One region of the Pseudoalteromonas sp. DY56-GL79 genome, then DNA from elsewhere that is predicted to be linked to it. Evidence: predicted binding sites of a transcription regulator. Region 1 holds the regulator's gene; each other region holds the start of a gene.
What was found. The regulator sigma-54, encoded in region 1, starts transcription at its own class of promoters, with help from an activator protein. The targets are predictions, from matches to a motif close to GTTGGCACGNNNNTNGNNT.
Positions count from the first base shown of each region.

Region 2: the regulator sigma-54 is predicted to act here: its motif matches at 2,112-2,130, upstream of NO992_RS07990 (PA2169 family four-helix-bundle protein).
Region 3: the regulator sigma-54 is predicted to act here: its motif matches at 2,284-2,302, upstream of NO992_RS01510 (FimV/HubP family polar landmark protein).
Region 4: the regulator sigma-54 is predicted to act here: its motif matches at 3,297-3,315, upstream of NO992_RS01975 (PAS domain-containing sensor histidine kinase).

Region 1 covers NZ_JANHZS010000006.1:54,906-60,220, forward strand. Annotated here, with positions in the region: gene NO992_RS05800 (HPr family phosphocarrier protein) at 477-746, opposite strand; gene rapZ (RNase adapter RapZ) at 747-1,613, opposite strand; gene ptsN (PTS IIA-like nitrogen regulatory protein PtsN) at 1,606-2,064, opposite strand; gene hpf (ribosome hibernation promoting factor) at 2,066-2,353, opposite strand; gene NO992_RS05820 (RNA polymerase factor sigma-54) at 2,383-3,882, opposite strand; gene lptB (LPS export ABC transporter ATP-binding protein) at 3,929-4,654, opposite strand; gene lptA (lipopolysaccharide transport periplasmic protein LptA) at 4,654-5,196, opposite strand; gene lptC (LPS export ABC transporter periplasmic protein LptC) at 5,186-5,315, opposite strand, start outside.
Region 2 covers NZ_JANHZS010000009.1:33,546-38,860, reverse strand. Annotated here, with positions in the region: gene NO992_RS08005 (outer membrane beta-barrel protein) at 1-289, opposite strand, end outside; gene NO992_RS08000 (BON domain-containing protein) at 351-914, opposite strand; gene NO992_RS07995 (mechanosensitive ion channel family protein) at 1,150-2,034, shown strand; gene NO992_RS07990 (PA2169 family four-helix-bundle protein) at 2,200-2,646, shown strand; gene NO992_RS07985 (DUF1328 domain-containing protein) at 2,657-2,824, shown strand; gene NO992_RS07980 (hypothetical protein) at 2,865-3,056, shown strand; gene NO992_RS07975 (methyl-accepting chemotaxis protein) at 3,272-4,897, shown strand; gene NO992_RS07970 (hypothetical protein) at 5,025-5,315, opposite strand, start outside.
Region 3 covers NZ_JANHZS010000002.1:32,744-38,058, forward strand. Annotated here, with positions in the region: gene NO992_RS01500 (4-phosphoerythronate dehydrogenase) at 1-1,019, shown strand, start outside; gene NO992_RS01505 (aspartate-semialdehyde dehydrogenase) at 1,057-2,073, shown strand; gene NO992_RS01510 (FimV/HubP family polar landmark protein) at 2,363-5,315, shown strand, end outside.
Region 4 covers NZ_JANHZS010000002.1:132,237-137,551, forward strand. Annotated here, with positions in the region: gene NO992_RS01960 (flagellin) at 74-859, shown strand; gene NO992_RS01965 (sigma-54 dependent transcriptional regulator) at 1,008-2,447, shown strand; gene NO992_RS01970 (DNA-3-methyladenine glycosylase I) at 2,515-3,114, opposite strand; gene NO992_RS01975 (PAS domain-containing sensor histidine kinase) at 3,351-4,451, shown strand; gene NO992_RS01980 (sigma-54-dependent transcriptional regulator) at 4,448-5,315, shown strand, end outside.

The DNA of each region.
Region 1 (5,315 bases):
AGGTTTACGCTTAATTATGAGAGACTTATTATACCAATTCGCTTAATTAAGTGATCTATTTTGAGGCGAGAAAATCTTGTCGATAACACGGCGAAAATTTTGCTATTTAACCTGAGGTTTGGATAAGGAATGTTCCAACTCATTGTTGCTAAAGCACAACTTAGTTTTTTCCTTGTTTAGCCAGCAAGTTTTAGGGAAAACAAGGCGAATTTACGCACCAATAGCTGGCTATTGGAAGTGAATTCAACGCAGTTAGCGCTAAAACTGGCTGCTAGAAAGGCATTAATTATCCGCAGCTCAGGTTATTTAGTTGTTCTAAATGAAAAATTTTTAACACAGTCAGCGTCAGATTTGCTCCTTCAAATTGAGCAAGTATTAAGACTAATTGGTATTATACCAGTCTGGTTACGGAGGGGGAGATTAGCAGGGAATAAATGAATCGGGCCTTAGTGCTATCTGGGCGCTAGTAACCCAAGTTACTCGGATTCATTAAATTTATTTTCTATTAGTCCACCAATGGCGTCTAGTGCATACTGAGCATCGGGACCTTCACAAACCACTCGTACTTCTTTTCCTTGGCTGCTTTCAAGTAACAACAGCGCTAGTACGCTGTCAGCAGCAGCACTTTTGTCTCCTTGATATAAGGTCACTTCGGCATCAAATTGGGTCGCTAATTGCGCAAGAACCGTCGCTGCTCGAGCGTGCAGGCCGAGCTTGTTCTGGATTAAAAACGTATCTTCTAACATTTAACCCTCTTGCTCACGGTGGCGAATTTTGACGTTGGGATGGGTTTTTGCAAATCGCTCGCCAATGGTTTGCGCTAAGTATACCGAGCGATGTTGTCCACCAGTACATCCTATTGCGATCGTTAGATAACTGCGATTATTACGCTCTAAGTGTGGTAACCAAGTTTGTACAAAGGTTTGGATCTGCCAAGTAAACTTTTGCACGATGCTGTGACTCGACAAATAGTCTTTGACTGGCTGATCTAGGCCAGTTAGCGGCTTAAGCTCAGGCTCCCAATGTGGGTTGGGCAAAAAGCGCGCATCAAAAACGTAATCCGCTTGTTTTGGGATGCCGTGTTTAAAGCCGAAAGATTCAAAGGTAATAATGAGTTGTTTGTCTTTCTTACCTAAGATTTTTTCGCGGATATCTTCCGCAAGTTGATGAACGCTCAGGCCTGTAGTATCAATGAGAAAATCAGCGCGTGTGATCAACACGTCTAACAATTCCCGTTCTTTCTTTATCGCAACATCTAATGGAAGATTATGTAGTGAAAGAGGGTGCAAACGGCGTGTTTCTGAGAAGCGTTTTATCAGGGTTTGATCGTCACTGTCTAAATAAAACAGGGTAGGTTTGGCGAAACCAGGCAAGTATTCAAGAATGTCATTAAACTCGTCCTGTTCTTTAGGCAAGTTTCTAACATCAATACTGACTGCAATTTTATTATAATTGTCGGAAACGCTGCGGACTAAAGACGGCAGTAAATTGACTGGAATGTTATCTACACAATAGTAGCCTAAGTCTTCCAATACTCGAAGCGCTACAGATTTACCAGAGCCTGAGCGGCCACTGATAATGATAAGCTCGAGTCCTTTTTCTTCATCACTCATCAAGTTCACCTTGGATCACTGCATATAACTCGTCATCACTTTTTGCTTGCCTAAGCATTTTGCAAAAAGACTTGTCTTTGAGTGTATCAGCAATCGCCGCTAAGGTCTTCAGGTGCTGTTGATTATCACCTTCGGGTACGATGAACGCGACAAAAATATCGACAGGCTGCTTATCTATGGCTTCAAACTGGATCCCTTGCTCGCTAACAAGCACCATTGCAAGGATTTTATCCAAACCTTCAAGTCTACCATGAGGAATGGCAATACCTTTACCGATCCCTGTGCTGCCTAATTTCTCTCGCGCCATTAAAGCGTCTAAGATAGCATGCTGACTGGTATTTGGAATTTGGCTATGAGCCAGTTCGCTGATGTATTCTAAAATACGTTTTTTGCTATTAAAAAGGACCGCAGCTTTACTGCAGTCCTTGTTCACCAATTCACTTAATTTCATCTTAGTGTCGAGTGAGCTTCTCTTTGTGTTTAATAACTTGACGATCTAGCTTGTCGATAAGGCCATCAATTGCGGCATACATATCTTGATGCTCTGTTGATGCAAATAGCTCGCCGCCGTTTACGTGTAATGTTGCTTCTGCTTTTTGTACTAGCTTCTCGACATCAAGGATCACATGCACGTTATTGATATGATCAAAGTGCCTTTCTAGCTTCGCAAACTTGTTGGTGACATAGTCTCTTAATGAGTCAGTAATTTCTACATGGCGACCAGTTAGATTTAGTTGCATAAGCATTTTTCCTTCTTGGTTTTTACGTCTTATATCAAGCTTTTACGCTGATTTGACGGTGGAATGGCTAGGGATTCACGATATTTTGCAATCGTACGTCTCGCTACCTTAATTCCTTGCTCAGCTAAGATATCTGCAATTTTGCTGTCACTCAATGGTTTCGCGGTATTTTCTGCAGCTATCAGCTTTTTGATAAGTGCTCTAATTGCTGTAGAAGAGCACTCACCTCCATTTTCTGTACTTACATGGCTAGAGAAGAAGTACTTCAGCTCAAATATTCCCCGAGGTGTATGCATGTATTTTTGTGTTGTCACACGGGAAATTGTGGACTCATGCATCTCAACCATTTCAGCAACATCATTTAGCACCATAGGGCGCATTGCTTCGGGGCCATGTTCAAAGAATGCCTGTTGTTGTTGCACAATGCAATTGGTAACTTTTAATAAAGTATCATTTCGGCTTTCTAAGCTTTTAATAAACCACTTCGCTTCTTGTAAATGTGAGCGAATAAACTGACTATCTGTACTGGATTTCGCTGTTCTAGACATCGCAGCATAATGGTCGTTTACTTTTATTTTAGGCATAGCATCAGGATTTAGCTCTACGACCCAACGACCTTTTACTTTTTTCACCGATACGTCAGGGATCACATATTCAGGCTCTTCATGAATAATGCTTGCCGCTGGTTTTGGGTTAAGACTATGAATTAACGTCATGACCTCTTTGAGATCGGCTTCTTTAAGGCGTGTTTTCTTAGTCAAAGTTCGATAGTCACGGCTGGCAAGCAAGTCGATATGCTCTGTCAGGATCATTTTCGTTTCGGCAATCCATGGCGTATCTGGGGCGAATTGATTTAGCTGAATACACAAGCATTCTTGTAAACTACGCGCTGCGATACCGACAGGATCGAAAAGCTGAATACGTTTGAGCACGGCTTCGACTTCATCCAGCTCAATAGGCTCTTCGCTACTCTCATCATTAATGCTTTCTAAAATGTCTTCGCAAGACAGTGTTAAAATGCCTGACAGGTCGACCGCTTCAATAATCGCAATCGCAATCGCTCTATCTGTTGGACTAAATGGTGTCAGCTCAAGTTGCCACATGAGATAGTCGTGGAGAGATTCAGAGGTTTCCCCTTGATAAACATTATCGTCATCGGGAAGTGGGCCTGAGCTTGCAGCGGGCGCTGCACTCATATACTCGTCCCAAGTGACATCCATGGCGAGGTCATCGCTCACCGTGTCTTTGCTCATGGCTGTATCTGAGTCTATCTCATAGTCACTAACCTGCACTTCATCGCTTGAATCTTGATTGTCGTCAGCACTGCTCTTTTCTTGACTGTGTTGGTCAGTGTTTTCGCCGTCAGTATTATCACCTTCTTCCACTTCCAACAATGGATTGCTGTCTAATGCTTCTTGTATTTCTTGTTGCAGATCCAATGTACTAAGCTGCAGCAAGCGAATGGCTTGTTGCAGTTGTGGAGTCATTGTAAGTTGCTGCCCCATGCGCAGCTGTAATGATTGCCTCATGTATCTCTAACAATCCTTTTTAACAGTTATTAATACTACGTCTTAACTATAGCTTGAATTGTTCGCCTAGGTAGACATCTCTTACGGTTTGATCTGCCAAAACATGTTCTGGCGTGCCTGCAGCGATTAACTCACCATGTGAAACGATGTAGGCTTTTTCACATACGTCCAGTGTTTCTCTAACGTTATGATCGGTGATTAGCACACCGATACCGCGGTTTTTTAGGTGCTCTATGATTGTCTTTATATCTAACACCGAAATAGGATCAACACCAGCAAAAGGTTCATCTAACAGGATAAACTTAGGGTTAGCGGCTAAAGCGCGAGCAATTTCTACGCGTCTTCTTTCGCCTCCCGACAATGCCATGCCCTGTGAGTCGCGAATGTGTTGGATATTAAACTCATCCAGTAACTCGTTTAGTTCAGCTTCTCTTTCAACTTTAGATAAGTCTTTTCGAGTTTCTAAAATCGCCATCAAATTTTGATAGACCGTGAGTTTTCTAAAGATCGAAGACTCTTGCGGTAGATAACCAATACCAAGTCGCGCGCGGCTGTGCATTGGTAGCAAAGTGATATCTTCGTCATCAATCTGAATAAAACCTTTGTCGCTTGGTACTAACCCTACAATCATATAAAAGGTCGTGGTTTTACCTGCGCCATTCGGGCCCAATAAGCCTACAATGCTGCCAGCTTGAACACTTAAGCCAACATTTTTGACGACCTGGCGGCCTTTATAACTCTTTGCTAGACCAGTTGCTTTGAGCTCGCTCATTAATTGTTACCTTCTTCCTGCGCTTTTTTATCTTTTGCGTCTTTTTTGTCATCAACAGGAACAAGGATGGTTCTTACACGGGAATCTTCTTGGTCTGAGCGCTCAGCACTGATCAGTTGCTTTTCAATGTCATAGGTGATGACCTGAGCATTGATTTTTTGCCCAGTTTGATTGATTTCCGCATCGCCAGAAATGACTAAGGTGCCTTTCGCAACGTCGTAGCGAATTTCGTTTGCTTTGGCTTCTAGCAAATTACCATCAGGTTGACGTTCGCTGAAAATAGCTGGGCTGCCAGTTGCAACAAGCAGTTGCTTGTTAGTACCAAGCTCCGCGCGGCGATGGACTTCTAGGCGATCGGCATTTATTTTTCTGTTGCCATGAATAATAACAACATTCTGTTCAAAAATACCGATGTTGCTTTGCAGTTGAGCTTGCTGACGGCCAGCATCAATAATGACTTCATTTTGTTCTGCAGCAATTACTAGAGTAGAACTTGCAAGCAAGCCGATGAAAACTAGTTTGTTAATGATTTTACTGGTCATAATAAATTGTCTTTGTGTGGTTGATGAGTTCGATCACTTGCTTTTGTAGATCCGCATGCAGTCCTTTACCCGTGATCCTAAGACTAGGACCCGTGATAACGACAGGGTGTTCCGACTTC
Region 2 (5,315 bases), on a different contig from region 1:
CGATTTCAGCAGAGTTGTCAATGTCACTTGCTTCGTCGAAGTTTTCATAGGCAAGTTCAAAGCTCCAATATGGATTGATTTTTGTACCCACATACGCTTTTAACATAGACGAGTCATCATCGAACGAGGTGTCGTTCTCACGATCTTCCCACTGAAAAGAGTATTGGCCATAACCGATACCTGTATAAATTTTATAATCTTCTAGTCCAAAATCAGACTCCGCGTGAGCAGCGGTAGATGCAAGACCTAGAGAAGCTAGTAGCGCAGCGGCAATAGTTAATTGTTTCATCTTTACTCCTTAAATCAATATAAATATGGGAGGGGGGAGTACCCCCTCAAATCAAAATTGCTTATGATTTTTTAGTAACGCGAAGGTTATCTTTTACATCTTTAACGTCATTGGCGTTTTTTGCGATTTGCACAGCAAGTTTACGCTCCGCTTCGCTGCCAACATGACCGTTTAGTGTTACGACTAAACCTTCCACATCAACATCGATGTCAGTACCATCTACATCTGTGTCAAACAGGTAGCGAGACTTAATTACTGTTGCGATTTTTGCGTCAGTAAAGCCGCTATCGCTTTCGTAGTTACGCTCTTTTTTGCGTTCATCGGACATATCCACGATAGTCAGGTCGTTTTTCACTTCTTTTACGCCGTCGATACCTAGTACCAGTTCTTCAGCTAGCTTTTTGTCTACTGAGTGTTCAACTTTACCAGTTAGCACTACAACGCCATTTTTTACATCTGTGTTAATGTCAAAGTTGTTCAGCTCACCGTTGAAAAGTAGCGTCGCTTCTGCTTTACCGTCTATCCAAGCATCGCTTGCTTCTTTTTCCCAAGAATTATCAGCAGCGAACGCTGAAGCAGTAGTAAGTGAAGATACAAGTACAGTTGCAATTAATGTCTTTTTCATAATTAAACTCCTTTAATTTCGTAGTCGAATTACCTATTGCAGCTGTTGTGCCATGTTGTAAATTATTGAATTTTATGTGTTTTTATTTTGTTGGTAAGTTTTAAGGAAGAATTTACCGAGAAAATGTGTACATTACTTTGTAATAATTACCTTTTTCATGAACGGCTAATTAATATCAGTAGGAATGATTACTGCATTCTATCTTTGTCGCGTACTTATATAGGAATGAGTAATTATGAATTTAGAAAAATTTTGGACGTTAATTAATGATAAGTTAATCTCTTGGCTTGAATCCGGTGTGCAGTTACTACCGAATATGATCCTAGCCTTAATGATACTAATATTCTTTACAGTGCTGGCTAAAATATCAACAATCTGGTTTTCTAAAGCGATTAAAAAAGCAATAAAGACAGAACAAGTTGCTTCTCTTATTAGTTCCATATTTAAAGTCTCTATTATTACCATTGGGATTTTCTTCGCTTTAGATATAGTAAAACTATCAGGTGCCGTAATGTCACTGTTGGCTGGGGCGGGGATCATTGGCCTTGCTATTGGCTTTGCATTCCAAGATATGACCGAGAACCTCATCGCTGGATTTGTGATGGGAGTCAGAAAGCCCTTTATGGTCGGTGACATTATCAGAACCAAGGATTGCTTTGGCACGGTAAGTAAAATCAATTTGAGAAATACCTTAGTAGAAAACTTTTACGGCCAGCTGTCTTATATTCCCAACAAAATTCTCTTTAAGAATGAGTTACAAAACTACACTAAGCTTGGTAAGCGAAGAATAGAAGTACCAGTTGGTATCTCTTATGCGGATGACCCAGAACAAGCCCGAGAGGTGATTGTTGAGGCAATTAACAAGCTTGATTTCGTAGTAAACCAAAAAGAAACGGATGTCTATGCTGAGTCTTTTGGTGATAGTTCTATCAATCTACTCGTGTGGTTTTGGATAGACTACCCAGCTGATCCCGGCTTTATGGTGGTCAGGCACCAAGCAATTTGTACAATTAACCGTGTTTTAGCCGATAACGATATCTTAATTCCTTTCCCTATTAGGACGATGGACTTCAATGCCAAAGGCAGCACGACCTTAAGTGCGCAATTATCACAGGAATAATTTACATCTAGTTTGTAATATTTTCACCGGTCTGAAAGTGCTTATATTAAAAACCCTTGTAAAATAAAGGTTTATAATTTGGCATTTAATCTGCATTGACGAAAGGGACAGAAAATAATATTTGCAAAATGCACTTATTAAATATTGCAACGAAAGGAGTTATTTATGGCAGATTCAAATTACGACATGGAGCCGGTAAAAGAGCTCATTAAAGTATTAAATGGTGGTGTTGATTTTTACACCGAAGCTAAAAAGAAGCTAGATAATATCGAATTAAACCGCGTATTTGACCAAATGATTGTAGATAAAGCGCAAGCAATCTCGGATCTACAACCATTTGTTCTTATTGACGAGGGTGAAATCGAGACTGATTCAGCGCTTAGCATCGATATTCGTGAATCGTACACCAAGTTGGTTGGTATGGTGAGCACCGACAAAGAGCACACCTATATTTCTCAGCTAGAAGAAGTGGAAGATAAAGTGTTGAGCAAGCTTGATAAATCGCTAAGTAAAGATCTTCCACCTAAATGCAAGAGTGTATTACTGCAAATTCAAACCAGAATGCAAGCTTGTCACGATCAAATGAAGCAGTTGCAAGAGCTAACTGCCTAAGGAGAATGTTATGTTGAGTTGGGCTGTAATGTTTTTATTCCTAGCACTTGTCGCAGCCGTGTTAGGTTTCACCGGAATCGCGGGCGCTGCGGCAGGTATGGCGAAAATTCTATTCTTTGTGTTTATCGCCTTTATGATTATTTCGTTTATTTTTGGTAAAGCACGCGCTCCCAGATAAAAGGGATTTAACGTTCTAAAACGGTTTTAGGAGATAGATTATGAAATCAGCAATTACATTAGCTAAAGCATTTGGTTTTGTTTCAATTTTAGCACTTTTTGGTTGTAGTGAAGGCCCAGCGGAAGATGCGGGTGAGCGTTTCGATGAAACGGTGCAGGAAGTGGAAAACAGTGTAGAAGATGCCTGTGAAGATGTAAAAGAGAACCTGAACGCAGAAAACGAAGAGTGTTAAGCAAAAACAATTTCGACGTGGAATGTAAGAGGAGAAGCCGATAAAGCTTCTCCTCTTTTTTGTAATAAGTTTAAAATCAATACCCTAAAAAGGGGGGACACAGTAAATAAATATGATGCACATCAAAATCACGCTGCTTAATCTGCAATTAATATTGTAATCTACGAACTTTGAGTAATACTTTATTTCTATGTTTACTCAATAAAAATCAGATTATGCTAAATAGGGTTTCAGTTAAAAGCAGATTGTTGTCGCTTTCAGGCATACCTGCTGTGTTTTTTATTCTTGCAACCATCTTCACAATCGGAACATTATCAAACCTTATCAATTACATTGACCGTATTTATGACGACAGAGTTGTACCGCTTAGACAAATAAAAGTGGTGTCAGATAACTACGCGGTGGTTATTGTGGATACGTTTCACAAGTTACGAGGCCATCAACTATCCAATGGTGCTGCGTTAAAGCAAATCGAAGAAGCTAAGAATATCGCTGAAAAAGAGTGGAATAGCTATTTGTCCACGGACCTTACGAGCGAAGAGCGAAGCTTAGTAAAGCAAGTTGAAAAAGCAGAATTAAGTGTCAAACAACTGCTGTCTAATTATATTAACCGAGTTAACGCAAATACCTTTGAAGAAATTCCTTACGATAAATTTGTACATGACCTCTATGCGGCCTTCGATCCGCTTAGCGAAAGCTACAGTGCCCTAATTGAATTGCAGCTTACTGAAGCGAGTGCGCTTCGGAACGTCGGTCGCTCAGAAGCCAGTGCGACAAAAGCGGCGATGATTATCTCTTCCGTTGTTATTGTGGTAGTAATGGTGCTAATTGGCATGTTGATATTTAGGTCAATTAATGAACCACTTAGCCGCTTACGTATGCGTATTGGTAATATTGCAAGAGATGCAGATTTAACACAACGAGTGGTAGTTGAGGGGCAAGATGAGTTAAGCCAGATAGGGAATGACTTCAATACCATGGTGTCTAGCTTACATGAGCTAGTTACCAATCTAGTCACAATCGTGAATAGCCTTTCTACGACCTCGAACGAGTTGAATGGTATCAGTCAGTCGATTGCGGGCACTTCGCAAGAGCAAGAGCAGCAAACAGTGATGATTGCAACCGCAGCAACAGAAATGAGTAGTGCGATACAAGAAGTGGCGCATAATGCGATGAATACCGCGAACAAAGCTGAGATGTCCGGCAAGCTTGCGAAACAAGGGATGGATGTTATTTCGCAAAATATTCAGGCCATTGAGCGCCTTGCTAGTGAAGTAGGAGATAATGCGCAGTTAATTAAAGCGTTGAACGATCAGTCTAATGAAATCAACCAGGTTGTTTTAATGATCCAAGGTGTGGCTGAACAAACAAATCTTCTGGCATTAAACGCTGCAATAGAAGCGGCGAGAGCAGGGGAATCGGGCCGAGGTTTTGCGGTTGTTGCCGACGAAGTCAGGCAATTGGCACATAATACGCAAAAAGCCACAGAATCTATCCGCGATATGATCAGCAAGTTACAAGGCATGGCACAAAACGCAGTATCGTCGATGGAGAATGCGCAATCAAGTGCTGCTGCGGGGGTAGATAGGGCCAATGAGTCAGCTCAAATAATGACCGATATTGATAAGGCGGTGGATGAAATCGTTGGTATGAATATTCAGGTTTCAACGGCGACAGAAGAACAAACAACGGTGGTTGCGGAAATCAGCGAAAATATTAATGATTTCAGTAGCAGTATTTCTGAAATTACCCGAAATGCACAGAGTAATGCCGATGTAAGTAATGACTTAGAAGCGTTGGCTGAGCAGCTAAACAGTCAAGTGCTAGTGTTTAAAGTTTAATTATATTAGGGCCGGGTCTGTTTAAATCAAACGGCAAAGATCAACAGGCCCTAGAATTAAAGAAATAAAAAAACCTCGTCATTGCGAGGTTTTTTTACTTATGGAGCTGTTGTTACACCAACGGATATTACACAACACCACGAGGTAAGCGGCAGTCGTGATCTTTTGCTGCTAGTTCAGCAATCCACTGTTCTTCCGCTTTGAAGCCTTCTTCGTTTTCTGTAACGATAGTAAAGCTCGCTGACTTTACAGCTGCAGCCTTAGGCGCTTTCTTAGTCGTTTTCGCTTTTTTGGCAGGCGCCTGCGTTTTCTCACTTGCTACAGCTGACCCTGAAGTTAGCTCTTCTGTTAATTCAGCTACCTCAGCAAGACGCATGTTTTTGCCACCATCGATGCTATACCAACCTGGCTTTGCAGT
Region 3 (5,315 bases), on a different contig from region 1:
AAAATGTCGATATTCTGTTGACTCGCTCAGTTACTAAGGTCAACAAAGCCCTGTTAGCACAAGCCGATAAACTGAAATTTGTGGGGACTGCGACAATAGGGATTGATCATATTGATACCTCATTGTTGGCCAGCGCCAATATCTCGTTCAGCAGCGCACCGGGTTGTAATGCGATAGCTGTTGCCGAGTACGTGATAAGCGCTTTACTTGCATACGCACAAGAAACCTCCACGCCACTTCAAGATAAAACGATCGCCATCGTTGGTGTTGGTAATATTGGCGCGTGTTTGGCTTCAAAGCTTAAAGGACTTGGTCTTACGATATTATTGTGTGACCCCGTAAGGCAGCAAGCAGGGACATTGGATTCACATATAGCTCTAGATGAAGCCTTAGCTCGCGCGGATATCGTGACATTTCACGTTCCATTAGTTAAGCAGGGCCCGCATAAAACGGTTCATTTACTTGATGCATCGCGGATAGCGGCATTAAAGCCAGGCACGGTGATAATCAATGCAAGCCGGGGAAATGTTATCGATAATCAAGCGCTTTTGCACGCTGTAGAGGAGGGGCACGCGCTCGAGCTGATCTTAGACGTTTGGGAAAATGAGCCGAATATTTTACAGCCATTATTGCAATATACTCGTTTTGCTTCTGTACATATAGCCGGCCACACGCTAGAAGGCAAGGCACGAGGCACGCAAATGTTATATGAAGCCGTATGCCGAGAATTCGATTTACCAGCCTGCAAAACGATTAGTGATTTTCTTCCTAAGCCAAGTGTCACTGGCTGCCAATTGCAAAGCACAGCCAACGAGCAGGATATTGTCAATTTAGCGCATCTTGTTTATGACATTCGTCGCGATGATGGCATCATGAGAAAACAGCTAAACACATTGGGCTTTGATACCTTGCGTAAGGCATATCCCGTGCGCCGAGAATTTAGTACAATTGCAGTTAATGATGACTCACCAATCAGTGAAAAGCTTTACCAACTTGGCTTTTCTGAGCGCAAGAGTTAAGTGCTGTGGTTGGTATATTACAGAATGAGGAAAAATAATGTCGCAAAAATATAATGTTGCGGTACTTGGCGCAACAGGTCTTGTTGGCAAGCAAATTATCGAATTACTAGCGGAACGAAAGTTTCCTGTAGACACATTGTACCCACTCGCGAGTAGCCGAAGCGCGGGTGAAGAAATTGACTTTATGGGTGAAAGAATCGAAGTTCTGGATGTTGAAGAATTCGATTTTTCTAATGCCCATATCGGTTTGTTTTCAGCGGGTGGTGCCGTGTCAGAGAAATATGCACCAATCGCCGCTGAAGCTGGCTGCATTGTGATAGATAACACCTCACATTTCAGATACGACTTTGATATTCCATTAGTAGTTCCTGAGGTGAATAAAGACAGTCTTGCAGATTTTAGAAATCGTAACATCATTGCTAATCCAAACTGCTCTACAATCCAAATGCTAGTGGCACTTAAACCAATTTATGATGCCTATGGCATTGACAGAATTAATGTCTCAACTTACCAAGCGGTATCTGGCGCAGGTAAAGAAGCGGTAGATGAGTTGGCTAAGCAAACTGCAAACTTAATGAATGCAAGACCGATGGAAAACGAAGTATTTAGCAAACAAATCGCTTTTAATGTCATTCCTCAAATTGATGCGTTCCAAGAAAATGGTTACACCAAAGAAGAAATGAAGATGGTGTGGGAAACGCAAAAAATCTTGGGCGATTCGAGTGTTTTGGTTAACCCGACTGCGGTTCGCGTTCCTGTGTTTTTCGGTCATGCTGAAGCCATTCATCTTGAAACGCGCATGCCTTATGATCTTGAACATGTTAAGCAGTTACTTGCTGATGCGCCGGGTGTTGAGCTAATTGAAGACGAAAATGATTACCCAACACCGGTAAGTGATGCAAGTGGTAACGATACCGTCTATGTAGGTCGTGTAAGGCAAGATATTTCACATCCACTAGGCTTAAACTTATGGGTGGTATCAGACAACACTAGAAAAGGTGCCGCAACAAATAGCATCCAAATTGCAGAAGCCCTGATAGAAAGCTATCTATAAGTACCCATTGATATCGCAAAGTAAGCAGAGTTTTGCTTACTTTTCCGCGCTATAACGGCAAACTTCTGCCAAGAAGTTTGCCGTTAAGTCAAATACTTGACTATTCTTCACCTATATCAGCTATTCCAAAATCAGTAAAAAGCATTATAACCATGTTAACTTTCAATACGTTGCAATGGATATTCCAACATATCTGGTTTATAGTTTGCATTTGGAATAGAGCTTGCTTCAAAGCCATAATAATAAAACGTCGTTTAACGGGTGTTAAACATTTGAGTAAAGGATCGGCATGCGCGGTTTAGCCTTATTTAGTATCTTTGTATTCGCACTGATTGCCACACCAGTATATACCCAAGAGGGGGTAGTGCTAAAAGGCCCTAAAGGGGTTGATTATGGGGCTCAAGGTCGGTCAATAGGGCCTATCAGACCCACGGATACATTGTGGCGTATAGCACAAAAAGTGCGACCAGATGACTCGGTCACCATTTATCAGGTGATGAAGGCGCTTTACGATAAAAATCCTAATTCATTTCTAGATAAAAACCTCAACCATATGCAGGATGGGGCGTATTTACGTATTCCTACCATCAATGAAATTCGCAGTGTTAACCCTGAGTTGGCAAAGCAAAAGTCGGATCAAGATGACAAACTTTGGGAAATGAAGCGTAAGGGGTTATTGAATCCAAATGCAATAAACGAAGCCGAAAAAAAGGTTACACAAGCTCGTAAAGTCGATGTAGAAGAAGCAAAAGAAGACCTGACTAATCAACTGCGCTCTTTAAAAATGGAACAGGACATGCGCCTGATGGACTTACAAAAAGAGTTCAAATCCTCGGTGCGTAATGTTGAAGAAATCCTATCCGAAAACAATAAATTAAAACAGCAGCTCGGCGCTATTTCTACTGAACTTCAAACGGTTCGTACCCAACTTGGTAAAGACAGCGAAATCCAGCAACAGCTCAAGGCTGTTATTGACTTGCAAAATGAAATGATTGATCAGCAGGCAGCTCAGGCAAAAGCGCAAGAAAGTAGCGAGTTAAGCACATTCTTTAGCTCACCAGCTGGCATTGCGTTACTTGCCACATTACCGGCACTACTGGCAATTGCTGGATTCGTTATGTTTCTACGCCGAAGAAATCAATCTCAAGCGTCGACAGATGACGACGATTTTCTTCCGCAAACACCATCTGTGGCTGCAGGCGCTGCGGCGGCGGGAGCTGCAACCGCTGCGACTGCATTTGACCCTGAGCCAGACCCACTTGATATCGGAATGGGCGACGATGAAGACGCACTGGGCGCAAGCGTACAGTTAGATGACGATATCTTACCTGAAGACGATGAAATTACCTTTGACTCACTTGATGACGACTTCGATGAAGGAAGTGATACGTTAGACCAAGATGAATTAGATAGCTTACTAAATGAAGATATTTCGTTTGATGATGATCATGACGAAGACTTTATGCAACAGAGCTTTGACGAGACTGGTGATGAAGTTTCGCTTGATGTTGATGATGGCCAAGATATTTTAAGTGACAGCGATCTTGATGATTTGTTCAATGAGTCTCAAGATGAAGAAATTGATGTTAGTGATGATGCCCTTGCAGCCCTGAGCGAGGAACTCGCTGATGAGCAAGCTGGTGCTGTTGCAAACGATGATGATATCGATTCAATTCTTGACGGTGCGCTAGATGAAGAGCCCGAATTTAGCGGCAATTTTGATAGTGAGAGCTTAGTCGATGCCGATGATATCGATGCGCTACTTGATGCCTCTCAAGATGCTGACGATGATGCATTGCCTGATTTTGAGGAACCAAGCACTGAGCTTGCGGGTGATGATATTGATGCCCTGTTAAATGAAGTGCAAGACGATACGTTAGCTGAAATTAACGAAGAGTCAGATATGCTCGACGGTGATGATATCGATGCTTTATTGGATGAAGCGCAGGAAGATACGTTGCCGGAATTAGAGGAAGAATCCGGTGATCTTGCTGGTGATGATATCGATGCTTTATTGGATGAAGCGCAGGAAGATACGTTGCCGGAATTAGAAGAAGAATCCGGTGATCTTGCTGGTGATGATATTGATGCTTTATTAGATGAAGCGCAGGACGATACGTTGCCGGAATTAGAAGACGAGTCCGATGATCTAGCTGGTGATGATATCGATGCTTTATTGGATGAAGCGCAAGAAGATACGTTGCCGGAATTAGAAGACGAGTCCGATGATCTAGCTGGTGATGATATCGATGCTTTATTGGATGAAGCGCAAGAAGATACGTTGCCGGAATTAGAAGAAGAGCCTAGTGATCTTGCTGATGACGATATTGATGCTTTATTGGATGAAGCACAGGACGATACGTTGCCGGAATTAGAAGACGAGTCCGATGATCTAGCTGGTGATGATATCGATGCTTTATTGGATGAAGCGCAAGAAGATACGTTGCCGGAACCGGAAGAAGAGTCCGATGATCTAGCTGGCGATGATATTGATGCTTTATTGGATGAAGCGCAAGAAGATACGTTGCCGGAACCGGAAGAAGAGTCCGATGATCTAGCTGGCGATGATATTGATGCTTTATTAAGTGAAGCGCAGGAAGATAAGTGGCCGGATCTTGAAGAGGAAGGTAGTGAGTCTACAGAGGACGAGCTCGATGCATTAGTAGACGAAGTACCAGAAGACGCATTACCAGAACTTGAAGAAGAAGTTGGTGAGCCTGCAGATGACAATCTAGATGAGTTACTAGACGAATCTGCAGAAGATACGTTGCCGGAGCTGGAAGAAGAATCTGATGAACTTGCCGATGACGAACTCGATGCATTAGTTGACGAAATACCAGAAGATGTTTTGCCAGAGCTGGAAGAAGAATCTGATGAACTTGCCGATGACGAACTCGATGCATTAGTTGACGAAACACCAGAAGATGTTTTGCCAGAGCTAGAAGAATCTGATGAATTGGCCGATGACGAGCTCGATGCATTAGTTAACGAAACACCAGAAGGTGTGTTGCCAGAGCTGGAAGAAGAATCTGATGAACTGGCCAATGACGAACTAGATGCATTAGTTGACGAAATACCAGAAGATGTTTTGCCAGAGCTAGAAGAAGAATCTGATGAACTGGAAAATGACGAACTCGATACATTAGTTGACGAAACACCAGAAGATGTTTTGCCAGAGCTTGAAGAAGAATCTGATGAACTGGAAAATGACGAACTCGATGCATTAGTTGACGAAATACCAG
Region 4 (5,315 bases), on a different contig from region 1:
AATTTAACGGCTATGGTGACTTTTTGCTCACAATAGCGTAGATTTAACCTAATGATAGTGAATGGGGGTATATATGAAAATCCAATCACAAAGTACTGCTTTTTTTAATCGTACGGAGCAGACTGCTAATAAACTCAATCAACAGCTGGCTTCTGGTAAGAAGGTTAATTCTGCTGCAGACGACGCTGCGGCTCTGCAGATCATCAATCGTTTGACGTCTCAGCAGGACGGCTACAGTCAATCCATTCGTAACGCATATGATGGTATCTCGTATTCGCAAACCGCTGATTCGGCATTATCTGGTGTGAATGATGCGGTTTCCCGAATTAGAGAATTATCGATTCAAGCCGGTAATGGGGCGCTGACAGATAGTGACCGTCAAGCATTGCAAGAGGAAGTGTCGCAGCTGCAAACGCAAATCAGTGAAACGTTTGAAAATACTACATTTGGCGGCGCACAAATTTTTGACGGTGAGCCTCGTAGTTTTCAGGTAGGTCCCGACGCTAATACGACTCAGTCGCTACAGCAGACTGATGGTGGTTTTGCCAATGCAATATTGAGTGTAGACATTTCGACGCAGGCGGGCGCACAAGCTGCCATTGATGCGGCAGATACAGTCTCTGAGGATTTAAACAGCCAACGCGCGGAGCTTGGCGCATTTGAAAATGCGGTATCTAGTACAATTCGCTCTGCAAGTAACCAACGTGAGAACATTGCGGCTAGCCAAAGTCGAATTCAAGACACCGATTACGCGCAAGCGGTGAGCGATCAAGTTGCCAACGATATTTTATCGCAAGCTTCTATTGCTTTGCGTGGTCAAGCTAATCAGTCTGCATCATCGGTACTAGGTTTATTATAAATTAATACCAAAGTATTGATATAGAACAGCTCTAGTGGCGATTTTTTGGCGTTAATGTCAAAAAGTTGCCACTTAGGTATTGCATCCCCCTTAATCTCTCTTACAATCTAACTATTGAAAAAATTTTAAGTAGATTGGTTCTCAAGCAATGGTCTTGATCTTAGATAACAACAACAAAAGAGCGATCGGATTAGGTGCGGCACTTAGTTTTGTCGGTCAAGCAAATGAAGTGCTGGCCGAAGAGCGTTATGAGCCCAAGATCCTTGATAACAACCAAGAACCAATTTTTGTGCTAGGCGCTTTGCAAAGCTTAACACACGAAGCACTAATAAAATCTCATCCAGCCGTCCCATTTTTATTAATAGGTGAAACGCTCAGACCACTACTTGCGTTGCCGAATGTGATAGGGCTCATCACCGAACCCTTTGGGCAAGAAGTCACGATGCAATTGCTACATGACTGTCAGCAATATTTACGTATGCTTCCAAACAAAGAGAACAAGCTACTAAATAAGAGCTTTGATGGTTTAGTTGGGGAAACCGAAGCGGTTAAAAACGTTCGTTTCTTGATTTCTCAAGTGGCTAAAACCGACGCCAATGTCCTTATTTTGGGGGAATCGGGAACCGGTAAGGAAGTGGTTGCACGTAACGTACACTTATTGTCTAAACGTGCGCAGGGACCATTTGTGCCAGTTAACTGTGGTGCTATCCCTGGGGAGTTGTTAGAAAGCGAGCTTTTTGGTCATGAAAAAGGCGCGTTTACTGGCGCGATTTCAGCCAGAAAAGGGCGCTTTGAACTTGCGCAAGGCGGTACGCTTTTTCTCGATGAAATCGGTGATATGCCACTGCAAATGCAGGTGAAGTTGTTACGAGTTTTGCAAGAACGCACCTATGAACGAGTAGGGGGCACAAAGCCTATTCAGGCCGATGTTCGTGTGATTGCCGCAACGCACCGTAATCTTGAAACCATGATTGAAGACGGCAAGTTTCGCGAAGACTTATTTTATAGACTCAATGTATTCCCCATTGAAAACCCCTCTTTAAACGAGCGTGCGGAAGATATTGCGCTACTGCTAAAAGAACTAACACGTAGAGTAAATGAACAAACGGGTAATTCGGTTAAGTTTACGGATAGAGCCGTAGACAGCTTAAAGTCGCACGCTTGGCCTGGGAATATTCGAGAGCTTGCAAACCTTGTGGAACGAATGGTGATTATGTTCCCAGACAAGGTTGTCGATGTGACGGATTTACCACAAAAATACCGCTATATAGAAGTTGAAGCGTTTGAGCCTGAATATCCAGAGGAACTATTAGAAAAAGATGCGTTCAATGAACTATTTAGCGATGGTTTTAGTGACGACGAAGAGGACATGGTCGCGGAAGATTTTGCGCCGCAAGCATCGAATGTTGGCTTACTGCCGGACGAGGGGATAGAGTTAAAAGAATATTTAGCAGAGCTTGAAATTGATTTGATCACTCAAGCTTTAGAGCGCTACGATTATGTGGTTGCTCGCGCTGCTGAAATTTTGGGCGTTCGCCGTACAACATTAGTTGAGAAGATGAAAAAGTATAATCTCAATCGTGACTGATAGTTCATCAATTACTACCGGATCAACTCAGCAAGGCCGCTTAATACGCGGCCTTGTGTTTTATTGTTTAAAGTCGAGTAAAATCCAAGTCTTGATAACTGGCAATAATGGTTTGTTTGCAAAAACAGTTATCGGCATGGTCGTTAACCATGCCGCAAGCTTGCATATGCGCATACACGGTCGTTGAGCCTAAAAACTTAAACCCACGTTTTTTTAAGTCCTTGGCAAATTTGTCGCTGAGTTCAGTGGTGGCAACGGCATCGTGTTTGTCACGCATGGGGTTGATAACAGGCTTGTAATTAACAAATTGCCACTGGTATTTTGCAAAGCTGCCAAACTCTTGCTGAATTTCAATAAATCGCTTAGCGTTGTTTATCGTGGCTGCGATTTTTGCGCGGTTTCTGATAATTCCGTCAAATGCTAATAGCTGCTCGACATCTTGCTCTGTCATCTGGCTCACTTTGTGTACATCAAAATCGTGGAATGCTTTTCTATAGCCTTCACGTTTTTTCAAAATGGTATACCAGCTTAAGCCAGCTTGTGCAGATTCCAATGTGATAAACTCAAACAAGCTCTGGTCATCCAGTACAGGTCTTCCCCATTCCTTATCATGGTATTCAACATAATCGGGTTTGCTCTCGTCCACCCAGCCGCATCGTATTGTCATTGTTGGCTCTCTTCTATCTAATTGTGAATATGAATAAGCTAAATGATTTACTACGCCAACTACTCATTGCGGCATCACATTTGGCTTTCAAAAACTCTATCATAATGCTGTATATAAAAACAGTGTCAATAAATTGATATTGTTAAACATTGCGTAACTCCATGTTTTAAATGAAATATAAAGTTGGATCGTTTTTTGCTTTTATCCATTGAGTTTATTTTTAAGAGAGCGGAAAAATGGCATTAGCACATGTTATTAATCCACAATTTGTACCAACGACGAATCGCTACAATCCCTGTTTGCTGCAAGAAGCCTACGTCGGTGAATTAAGCGACCTTAGGCAGCAGGCGAGTTGGTTAAGTCATCTCGTTGATACTATGCCTGCAGGTGTTGTGGTACTTGACGGTCAAGGTATGATTGCTAAGGCAAATCAAATCGCGATGGATATGTTGGGTGAACCACTCGAAGGTGAAAAGTGGTTTAGCGTTATTCAGCGTTCATTTCGACCACAGCAGGACGATGGTCATGAAGTCTCTCTTAAAGATGGCAGAAGAATTAAGTTAGATATTACTGCGCTAACACCAGAACCTGGGCAACTCATTTTGATGACAGATCTTACCGAGACGCGCCGGCTTCAAAGCCGTGTTGCGCATATGCAAAGGTTAAGTGCGTTAGGAAAAATGGTTGCTTCATTGGCGCATCAAGTGCGTACGCCGTTATCGGCTGCGATGTTATATGGTGCAAATCTAGGTGCAGCTAACCTTCCTTCGGCTTCTCGAGAAAAGTTTCACGATAAGTTGATGTCTCGGTTAAAAGACTTAGAAAGCCAAGTTAATGACATGCTGCTGTTTGCTAAAAGCGGTGAACAACAAGTGGTTGAGCGAGTGTCAATGCAACAGTTATTGAGTGAAGTCAAAGCGGGTGCTGACGCTATGGTTGAGCTTAACCAAGCAAAGTTGGAAGCATTTTTACCTGAGCCAGATATCGAAATATTAGGTAATCGTACGGCGCTTGCAAGTGCGATCCAAAATCTGATCCACAACAGTATTCAAATAATTGGCAGTGCGGCACACATTGAACTTAATGCAGAGCGCGAGCCGTGTGGCGAGTATGTACGTATCTCAGTTGTTGATAATGGTCCTGGCATTGATGAAACCTTAGTAGACAAGTTGTTTGAACCATTTTTTACCACTAAGTCGCAGGGGACTGGGCTAGGACTTGCTGTGGTTAATTCAGTCGCTAACGCACACAAAGGGTTTGCGCAGGCAGACAATGTTGAAGGTAAGGGCGCGCGTTTTAGCTTGGTACTACCACTAATTGAGGCGGAGGAGCTATGAGTAACAGAGTTTTAGTTGTTGAAGATGATGCTGGTTTAAGAGAAGCACTCATAGATACATTGCAGCTTTCAAATATCGAGTGCGTAGAAGCAAGTTGTGCGGAACAAGCCGTTTTATTGCTAAAGCAGGAAACCTTTTCTTTGGTGGTGAGTGATGTGCAAATGGGTGCCATGAGTGGGCTTGACTTGTTAAAGACCATTAAACTCAACTATCCCGAATTACCGGTATTGATGATGACAGCATACGCGACCATTGATGATGCGGTTGAGGCGATGAGATTGGGTGCTATCGACTATATGGCGAAGCCATTTGCGCCAGAAGTATTGCTTAATATGGTTGGACGTTATTTACCTGAGAAGGAAAAAGAGACAGACGGCCCCATTGTTGCCGATCCAAAGAGTATTAAACTACTTGAACTGGCCGCAAAAGTAGCTAAGTCGGATGCCAGCGTTATGGTACTTGGGCCAAGCGGTTCAGGTAAAGAAGTGTTGGCTCGTTATATTCACGATAAATCTGACAGAGCAGACGAGCCTTTTATCGCAATTAACTGCGCTGCAATCCCGGAAAATATGCTCGAAGCGACCCTATTTGGTTACGAAAAGGGGGCGTTTACAGGTGCCATTCAAGCGTGCCCTGGAAAATTTGAGCAAGCACAAAAGGGAACGATTTTGCTTGATGAGATCACAGAGATGGATTTGGGATTACAAGCAAAATTACTTCGCGTGTTACAAGAGCGCGAGGTTGAGCGTCTAGGCAGCAGAAAAACCATTTCACTGGATGTCAGAGTGTTGGCAACCAGTAACCGCGATTTAAAAGAAGCGGTGGATGATGGGGTATTTAGAGAAGATTTATATTATCGCCTCA